Regions from separate parts of the Mesorhizobium sp. M6A.T.Cr.TU.014.01.1.1 genome, predicted to be linked through region 1. Evidence: predicted binding sites of a transcription regulator. Region 1 holds the regulator's gene; the other holds the start of a gene.
The links. The regulator HrcA, encoded in region 1, represses chaperone genes, less so after heat shock. The targets are predictions, from matches to a motif close to GTTAGCACTCNCNNNNNGNGAGTGCTAAC.
Positions count from the first base shown of each region.

Region 2: a site for HrcA is predicted at 3,145-3,173, ahead of EN885_RS12260 (co-chaperone GroES). Genes of this name have one in related genera too.

Region 1 is NZ_RZPG01000021.1:97,430-102,041, forward strand. It holds gene hemW (radical SAM family heme chaperone HemW) at 1-7, opposite strand, end outside; gene rdgB (RdgB/HAM1 family non-canonical purine NTP pyrophosphatase) at 4-666, opposite strand; gene EN885_RS22825 (VOC family protein) at 666-1,076, opposite strand; gene rph (ribonuclease PH) at 1,091-1,807, opposite strand; gene hrcA (heat-inducible transcriptional repressor HrcA) at 1,942-3,069, shown strand; gene EN885_RS22840 (hypothetical protein) at 3,218-3,415, shown strand; gene EN885_RS22845 (LysE family translocator) at 3,633-4,250, shown strand; gene cysK (cysteine synthase A) at 4,477-4,612, shown strand, end outside.
Region 2 is NZ_RZPG01000009.1:82,094-86,705, reverse strand. It holds gene EN885_RS12280 (DUF982 domain-containing protein) at 1-206, opposite strand, end outside; gene EN885_RS12275 (hypothetical protein) at 317-691, opposite strand; gene EN885_RS12270 (hypothetical protein) at 669-959, opposite strand; gene groL (chaperonin GroEL) at 986-2,617, opposite strand; gene EN885_RS12260 (co-chaperone GroES) at 2,676-2,990, opposite strand; partial or broken gene EN885_RS12255 (protein usg) at 3,346-3,583, shown strand; gene EN885_RS12250 (outer membrane protein) at 3,777-4,454, opposite strand.

The sequences.
Region 1 (4,612 bases):
TGGTCATTTCACGCCCGATCGTGCCAAATCCAGTCTGGCTTGCGCGAATTTCTGGAAGGCGCGGGCGCGGTGCGACAATGCCGTCGGCTGGCCGGGCTTCCAGCCATGTTTTTCCTCAGCGGTCATCTCGCCGAAGGTCTTTTCGAAACCGTCCGGCACGAACACCGGGTCGTAGCCAAAACCGAGTTCACCGCGCGGCGGCCATACCAGCGTGCCCTCGACCTCGCCGCGGAAATATTCGGCCGCGCCGTCTGGAAAGGCGAGGCAGATGACGGCGACGAAGCGGCCCTTGCGCTGAGCCGGCGCGACCGCGCCGATTTCCTGCAACGCCACTTCCGCTCGCTGCATCGCCATGCCGAAGTCGCGAGACCCGTCCGGCGCCTCGGCCCAGTTGGCGGTGTAGACGCCGGGCGCTCCGCCCAGCGCATCGACACATAGGCCGGAATCGTCCGACAATGCCGGCAGGCCTGTCGCCTTGGCTGCGGCTGAAGCCTTGATTAAGGCGTTCTCCTCGAAGGTGGTGCCGGTCTCGTCCGGCTCCGGCAGGCCGTATTCCTTGGCCGACTTCGCTTCTATGCCGAATGGTGCCATCAGATCGGCGAATTCCCGCAGCTTGCCGGCATTGTGGCTGGCGACGACGATCTTATGTCCATCAAGCGAATGCATCAGATGCCCCAGATTCTTGGCTCGGCGAATTCGATCGAATTGCCGGAGGGGTCGCGAATATAGATCGACCGGCCGCCCTGCGGCCATTCGAACTCGCTTTCGATGGCGATTTTCTTCTGCTCGAGATGCGCTTTCCAGCGCACTATCTCGTCCGCGCTTGCGGCAAAGCAGAGATGGCCGTCGCCGACCGTGCCGTGCGGCGGCACTTTCAGCCTGGCGTCGGGCGCCGGCGGCACCTTGGTCGCCTCCGCGTTGAAGATGAGCAGCACGCCGTCCCCGCAACGGAAGAAAAGATGCCTGCCGTCGACCTTGCCCAGCAGATCGAGCCCAAGCACGCCGGAATAGAAGTCTTCCGCGGCATCGAGGTCGGTCACATAGAGGGCTGATTCGAGGATGGCGGTAGGAATCATGACAGAACCGAAAATTAACCTACAGCCATCTGCTGTAGGCTAACCAGTCGCGCAATGCCCTTCTTGGCCAGTTCCATCAGCGCCGTGAACTGCTCTTCAGAGAAAGGCTCACCCTCGGCCGTGCCCTGGATCTCGACGATGCCGCCCTTGCCGGTCATGACGAAGTTGGCGTCGGTGCCGGCCGAGGAATCCTCGAGATAGTCGAGGTCGATGACCGGCTGACCGTCATGGATGCCGCAGGAGATCGCCGCGACATGGTCTTTCAGCACCTTGGCGACGCTGGCCATCTGTCGAGCTTCCATCCAGCGCAGGCAGTCGTAGAGCGCCACCCAGCCGCCGGTGATCGAAGCGGTGCGCGTGCCGCCATCGGCCTGGATCACGTCGCAGTCGACGGTGATCTGCTGCTCGCCGAGCGCCTGCAGATCAACCACGGCGCGCAGCGAACGGCCGATCAGCCTCTGGATTTCCAGCGTGCGGCCGCCTTGCTTGCCGGACGAAGCTTCGCGGCGCATGCGTTCGCCGGTCGAGCGCGGCAGCATGCCGTATTCCGCCGTCACCCAGCCCTTGCCGGAATTGCGCATCCAGCCCGGCACCTTTTCCTCGAGGCTGGCCGTGCACAGCACATGTGTGTCGCCGAATTTCACCAGGCACGAACCTTCCGCGTGCTTGGAGACGCCACGCTCGAAGGAGATGGCGCGCATTTCGTCGAATTGGCGTTTGGAAGGGCGCATTCAGGCTTTTTTCCTATCTTTTTCGGAATCGTGGCCGGCTTGTAGCCGCATGGCGCGCAGGGCGCAAAGGAAAATGGCCGGTTGCGCGGGCACCGCCGAAGTCTATATCTTTGGGCCGGAGGTATTTGGCTCGAATGACCAAGGCAGTCGATCCCAGTTCCCAGTCGCCCGTGCTTCAGTCGCCCGCATTTCAATCGCCCGGGTTTCAATCGCCCGCGTTTCAATCGCTCGACATGCGCTCGCGCGACATCTTTCGGCGCATCGTCGATTCCTACCTGAAGGACGGCGAGCCGGTCGGCTCACGCAGCCTGTCGCGGATTCTGCCGTCTTCGCTGTCGCCCGCGACCATCCGCAACGTGATGAGCGATCTCGAGCATCTCGGACTGATCTACGCGCCGCATATCTCGGCCGGCCGGCTGCCGACCCAGGCCGGCCTGCGCTTCTTCGTCGATGCGTTCATGGAGCTTGGCGACCTCTCCGATGAGGAGCGCCGCACCATCGAGGCACAGGTGCGCGCCTCCGGCTCGGGCGCGACGCTGGAGCATATGCTTACCGAAGCCAGCCAGATGCTATCAGGCATGTCGCGCGGCGCCGGCCTCGTGCTTGCCGCCAAGAACGAGGTGGCGCTGAAGCACATCGAGTTCATCCAGCTCGAGCCGACCAAGGCGCTGGCCGTGCTGGTATCGCAGAACGGCGACGTCGAAAACCGCGTCGTCGATCTGCCCGCCGGCATCACCGTTTCGCAATTGCATGAAGCCTCGAACTTCCTCAACGCCCACATCCGCGGCCGCACGCTGGCCGAGGCGCGGATCGAGATCGCCCGCATCAAGGAAGAAACCAGGGCCGCCCTCGACACGCTGTCGCAGGACTTGGTCGAAAAGGGCCTGGCGGTCTGGGCAGGCGCCGACAGCGGCCTGCCGGCGCGTCTCATCGTGCGCGGCCGCGCCAATCTGCTGGAAAACGTCACGGCCCAGGCCGACATCGAGTTGTTGCGGCACTTGTTCGAGGATCTGGAGACGCAGGACGGGCTGATCCAGCTTCTCGATCTTGCCGAGGAAGGGTCCGGCGTGCGCATCTTCATCGGCTCGGAAAACAAGCTGTTTTCGTTGTCGGGCTCGTCGCTGGTCGTGGCGCCCTATCGCGACAAGGATGCCCGCGTCATCGGCGCGCTCGGCGTCATCGGCCCGACCCGGCTGAACTACGCACGCATCGTGCCGATGGTCGACTATACCGCGCAGCTTATTTCCCGCATGCTGCGATAATGCATGTCGCCCAAAAGCCTGCCCTCGGGCTTGACCTGTGATGCGCAAGCGGTTTTGGGATAACGACATGCATAAAAACAAGAAAGCAAAGCGCGTCGCAGGAACCCTTCAAACGCGACGCGCTTAGGCCGGACCTAAGGAGAAAAAAATGGCGCTGGAATCGTTCAAGGCCCAGATCAGCCTGTTGCTCGAGCAGATGATCAACCAGCCCGAGGATCAGCATGAAGTGCAGGAGCAGCTACGCGAAAAGCTGAGGGAAATGCGCGCCATGGGCCTGCCGCTGCCGGCCGATCTCGTCGCGCTGGAAAAGCGCCTCGACGACGATTTCTACGCAGCCGGAAACTGAGTTCTGAAAACCGATCGATTCCGTTTCAACTCTCCGTGTGCGCGTCATGCGCGTCACCTACGGCAAAAGTCCGTCCTGATCGGCGAGTTCGCCCGGCCGGTAGTTCTGGTGCAATCGAATCCGGGCCTCAGGGAGTACACGCCTGCCAGCCTTTGTGCGACAAGGCGCAGTCTTAAAAGTCGATTCCGTTTTGGGGTCATGCGCTAAGGCCGAAATCATGACCCTCACCGGATTCCTCGCCTACAGCGCGGCCCTCGGCATCGCCGCCGCCATTCCTGGCCCAGGTCTCACCGCGCTTATTGCGCGTGCGCTTGGTTCCGGCTTTCGCTCGGCGCTCGCCATGTCTTTCGGGCTGATGCTCGGCGATCTCACCTATCTCACCGCCGTGGTGCTCGGCCTGGCCCTCGTCGCTCAGACCTTCGGCATGGCCTTCCTGGTAATCAAGTGGCTGGGCGTCGCCTATCTCGCTTTCCTTGGCTGGCGCTTCTGGACGAGCGGCATCACGCCCGAAACGGTGGAGGCGAAGAAAGGCAGGGGCGGGCTGGTGTCGAGCTTTATTGCCGGCCTCGCCGTCACGCTAGGCAATCCGAAGACGATGATCTTCTATCTCGCCATCACGCCGACCATCGTCGATCTGAAGACCATCACGCTCGCCGATTACGGCATCCTCGTCGCGCTGACGCTCTTCGTGCTGCTGGTGGTGCTGGTGCCCTATCTGGCGCTGGCGGCCAAGGCGCGCGGGCTCCTGAAGTCGCCGCGTGCGCTGCGGGTGCTGAACCGCACCGCCGCCGGTTTCATGGTCGGAGCAGCGGCTGCGATCGCCGCCCGGCAATAGGCATCTCGCGGTCGAGCCATTCCTAAACAGGACACCGCCTGAAATGCTTTTCCAGGCCGAAGCTGTTTTCAGCATGCGTCCCACTCGGATATTTTCAACCGACAGACTATCTTGCGCGGCGGATGGCCCTATCTTATGCCCGCCTGACACTTGCCTGACTGACTCTGGCCAACCTGACTCTGGCCGGTCTGACCTCTGGCCCATCTGAACTCGGGGAGCGAAACCAATGAACAAGCCCGCCACCACCGCGCATGTGCCCGGCCGCGGCCGCATCTACAATTCGATCACCGAAACGATCGGCGACACCCCGCTGGTGCGGCTCGACAAGTTCGCCAATGAAAAGGGCGTCGTCGCCAATCTGC
Region 2 (4,612 bases), on a different contig from region 1:
ACCCGCGACCGTAGAGCTCGTCTGCGGCGCGAGGAGATTGTTGCGGCGGGCAAAGCCACGAATGTCGCCCGCGCCGTCTCGGCGTCGATCTCGCCGTCCATCGCGGCCCGGCAAGCCTTGGCGGCGATGTCATGCGCGGCCGTCCGACTCGCCGCCGGCCAGTCGGCAAGCAGCGCATAGGCTTCGGCCGCGCTTTCTATCTTCAACGGCGTGCCTAGAGCAATTCCAGGAAAAGTGTGAAACGGTTTTCCGTCCGGAATTGTGCAAAAACAAAGAGATAGAGCGGTTCGGCGTTTCCGTGAAACGATGAACCGCTCTAGCCGGTAAGGATGGTGACCGGCTTTTCAAAAGAAGAACGATCCATGACATTCTCCTTTCGGGGCTCAGCTGTCTCCATTCTGGGTTCAAGAATCTGGCCGGGTTCCGCGCGAATTTCGGGCGCAGCTGACATCAGGATAGAAGACGTGGCGCCGGCGAGCCGGCAAGCCGGCACGGCCGGCGTGCTCGGCCGTGGTAGCGACCGATGCGCCTTGACCAGCGCCTCCAGCCAGGCCACCACGCCGAGAGGCGGATGCTCGCGCCCGCAGAGCCAGTTCCTTGCTCTGGAGACCGCATAGCCCGCCTCTTCGGCGAAATCGGTTTCCGACCATCTCAGCAGGCGCAGGCACTCACGCATCCGCGCCGCAATCATCTCTGCCCCCCTTGCCGGCTCCCAATCGCTGAGCCGACAGGAACATCAGCGTATAGGCCGCCTTGCGGCGATCCCAGCCGGCCGACTCGACTGCGTCAAGCAGTCCGTCGACAAGCGGCGCCAGCGCTTTCTTGCACTCCGTTTCATAGTTGAAATCGGTCCTGGGAAGGGTCGGCGCGGCGATCTTTCCAAAACTGTTCATCATGTCCATGGCAACACCTGCATATGGTCCGGGCACGACCGTGCGCGCCTTCGCATCGGCGGGCACGGTCGTTTGTCCTCAGAGGCCTGGCGTCAGTAATCCATGCCGGCACCGGCAGGCATCGCCGGCGTGGCCCCTTCCTTCTTCGGCTTCTCGGCCACCATCGCCTCGGTGGTGACGAGCAGGCCGGCGACAGAGGCGGCGCCCTGCAGCGCAGTGCGCACGACCTTGGCCGGATCGATGACGCCCTGTGCGTAGAGGTCGCCGAACTCGTTGGTCTGCGCGTTCCAGCCATAGCCGAAGTCGGTCGTCTCGCGCAGCTTGCCGACGATGATCGAACCTTCCGCACCGGCGTTCTCGGCGATCTGGCGCACCGGCGCTTCGATGGCGCGACGCACGATGTCGACACCGGTCTTCTGGTCGGGATTGTCGACGGCGACGTTGTCGAGCGCCTTCGCCGCCCTGAGCAGCGCCACGCCGCCGCCGGGCAGGATGCCTTCCTCGACCGCCGCGCGTGTGGCGTGCATGGCATCGTCGACGCGATCCTTGCGCTCCCTGACCTCGATCTCTGTCGAGCCGCCGACGCGGATGACGGCGACACCGCCGGCGAGCTTGGCCAGCCGCTCCTGTAGCTTCTCGCGGTCGTAGTCGGAGGTGGTTTCCTCGATCTGCGCCTTGATCTGGCTGATGCGCGCCTGGATTTCATCCTTGCGGCCGGCACCGTCGACGATGGTGGTGTTCTCCTTCTCGATCAGCACCTTCTTGGCGCGGCCAAGCATCTCCAGCGTGACGTTCTCAAGCTTGATGCCGAGGTCTTCCGAGATCGCCGTGCCGCCGGTCAGGATGGCGATGTCTTCCAGCATGGCCTTGCGGCGGTCACCGAAGCCCGGCGCCTTGACGGCTGCAACCTTCAGGCCGCCGCGCAACTTGTTGACGACCAGCGTCGCCAGCGCCTCGCCCTCGACGTCCTCGGCGATGATCAGCAGCGGCTTGCCGGATTGCACGGCGGCCTCGAGCACGGGAAGGATGGCCTGCAGGTTGGAGAGCTTCTTCTCGTGGATCAGCACATAGGGTTCTTCAAGTTCGACCCGCATCTTGTCCTGGTTGGTGATGAAATAGGGCGAGAGGTAGCCACGGTCGAACTGCATGCCTTCGACCACTTCCAACTCCGTCTCAGCGGTCTTGGCCTCCTCGACAGTGATGACGCCCTCATTGCCGACCCTTTCCATCGCCTCTGCGAGGAAACGGCCGATCTCGGCATCGCCATTGGCAGAGATGGCGCCGACTTGGGCGATTTCGTCGTTCCTGGTCACCTTGCGGGCATTGGATTTCAGGTCGGCGACGACGGCGTCGACCGCCTTGTCGATGCCGCGCTTCAGGTCCATCGGGTTCATGCCGGCAGCGACCGCCTTGGCCCCTTCCCTGACAATGGCCTGAGCAAGAATCGTCGCGGTCGTGGTGCCATCGCCGGCGGTGTCGCTGGTCTTCGAGGCGACCTCGCGCACCATCTGCGCGCCCATGTTCTCGAACTTGTCCTCAAGCTCGATCTCTTTCGCCACCGTCACGCCGTCCTTGGTGATGCGCGGGGCGCCGAACGACTTGTCGAAGACAACGTTGCGGCCCTTGGGACCGAGCGTCACCTTCACCGCATTGGCGAGAATATCGACGCCGCGCAACATCTTCTCGCGGGCTTCGGTATGGAATTTCACATCCTTGGCAGCCATTGGATAACTCCTTCAAATAGGCAGCTTTTCGTTGACTGATTGCTTGTTGCGGCCCCGCTCAGGCGGCCTTCTTCACTTCGCCGGTCAATTCGATCACCCCCAACACGTCGCTCTCCTTCATGATGAGCAGGTCTTCGCCATTGAGCTTGATCTCGGTACCGGACCACTTGCCGAACAGGATGCGATCGCCGACCTTGACGTCCAGCGGCTGCAACTGGCCGCTATCGTCACGCGCCCCGGGACCGGCGGCAATCACTTCGCCTTCCTGCGGCTTTTCCTTGGCGGTGTCGGGAATGATGATGCCGCCCGCGGTCTTCTCGTCGACCTCGATGCGGCGGACCAGGATACGGTCATGCAATGGACGGAACGCCATGTCGTTCTCCTCATAGGACAAACAGATTTTCTTGGACCTCCCTTCGCAGCCGGCCGGTACAACGGCCGATGCGACGGTGCGCGACCCTTGCTCAGGCATCGCGCATATCGAATTAGTCTGCCGATCCAGGCTTTCAAGAGGACGCCGAAAAAATTTTAGCACTCGCCATGGTCGAGTGCCAACACACTGTAATTGTGGCGCTATTCCAGAATTTGAACTGACGGATGCGGCTTGAAATCGCGGCGCAGCCTTTCCGACATCCTCGTCGGTCCCGGCACGCCTGCCGGCGGCCGGAACCGATGAGTAAGCGGAGGCATTTTTCCATGCGGAGGACAGTAACGAGTTCTGGCTCCAGATGCAGGGTTTTGGCCCGACAACGGCAGAGATCCATTATTCCCGACTATCAGGACCTGCTGCAGCTCTCAATCTGGCAGGAATACGACATCACCCCGGATTTCCCGACGCTGAAGCATTTCCTCGACTATTGGGAACGTGAGATCGAAGGCCCGCTGCATTCCGTGCGCGTCGCCCATCATCGTCTGATCCAGCCCTCCGAGTGGCGAGCGGTGGGCGGCGTCATCACCCTGCAATGACACAGCAAGAGGCGGCGCCTTCATGAAAGTCGCCGCGTTTGCAACACAGCGCGTCGACGCTGCCGGTGGCGTCGCACATCGTCCCACGTCGCGACCGACGCCTACGGGCCTGTAGAGCGGCCGGCGACAAGGTCAACCTGAGCCGTCCCTTGGCCAACTACTCGGACACCAAGATCATGAGCCGCTAGGGAGATCAGAACTTGTAGGCCGCTCCGATGCGGAAATCGTGTGTGTGGATATCGACGGAAAGGTCCTCGTCTACCGGTTGGGAAACGAAATCCTTCTTGTCGAATTCCGTGTAGCGGTACTCGCCACGCAGGAGCCAGTTGTCGGTCAGCGCATATTCGCCGCCCGCGCCCAAGGTCCACCCGACAAGGTTGTCGTCGGCGGAGCCGTAGGGAGCGCCCGCGGCGAATTCCTCGAAACCGAAGCGACCAAAGGCGACGCCGCCCGTCACATAGGGCAGGAAGCGGTCAATGGCATAACCCAGGCGCATCCGAACCGAGCCGGTCCAGTCGATCTCGGTCGTGCTCGAGAAAATGTCGTCGCCCGGCGCTACATCCGAACCTCCGACATCGCCCCAGGCGATGTCGGCTTCGGCGCCCAACACGATACCGTTGGTGAATTGATAATTGTAGCCGACGTAGACCCCGCCGATGAACCCGTCGAGGTCATGGCGGTAGTTGTAGGCGGGGTTGATATAGATATAGTCGGCGCGGCCTTCGAAGACATAGCCGACCTGGCCGCCGACATAGAGCCCTGACCAGCTGTAGGCCGACTCGGCGACACGGACCTCCTCGACGACCGCGTCGGCAGCGAAAGCGGTCGACGCGAGGAACGATAGCGATAGACCGAGAAACAGCTTCTTCATTGGTGGCTTCCCCCTCATTGATGTGTGCTGTCGTTAACACAACCTGACGGCCGGCACTGTGGCATAAGCGCAACGGATAGTAGTATACGCGCAACAGAGGGGCGCGCATGAGTTCGATCGCAGGATACTTGGCACATGGAGCCGAAGAAAGGCTCTGA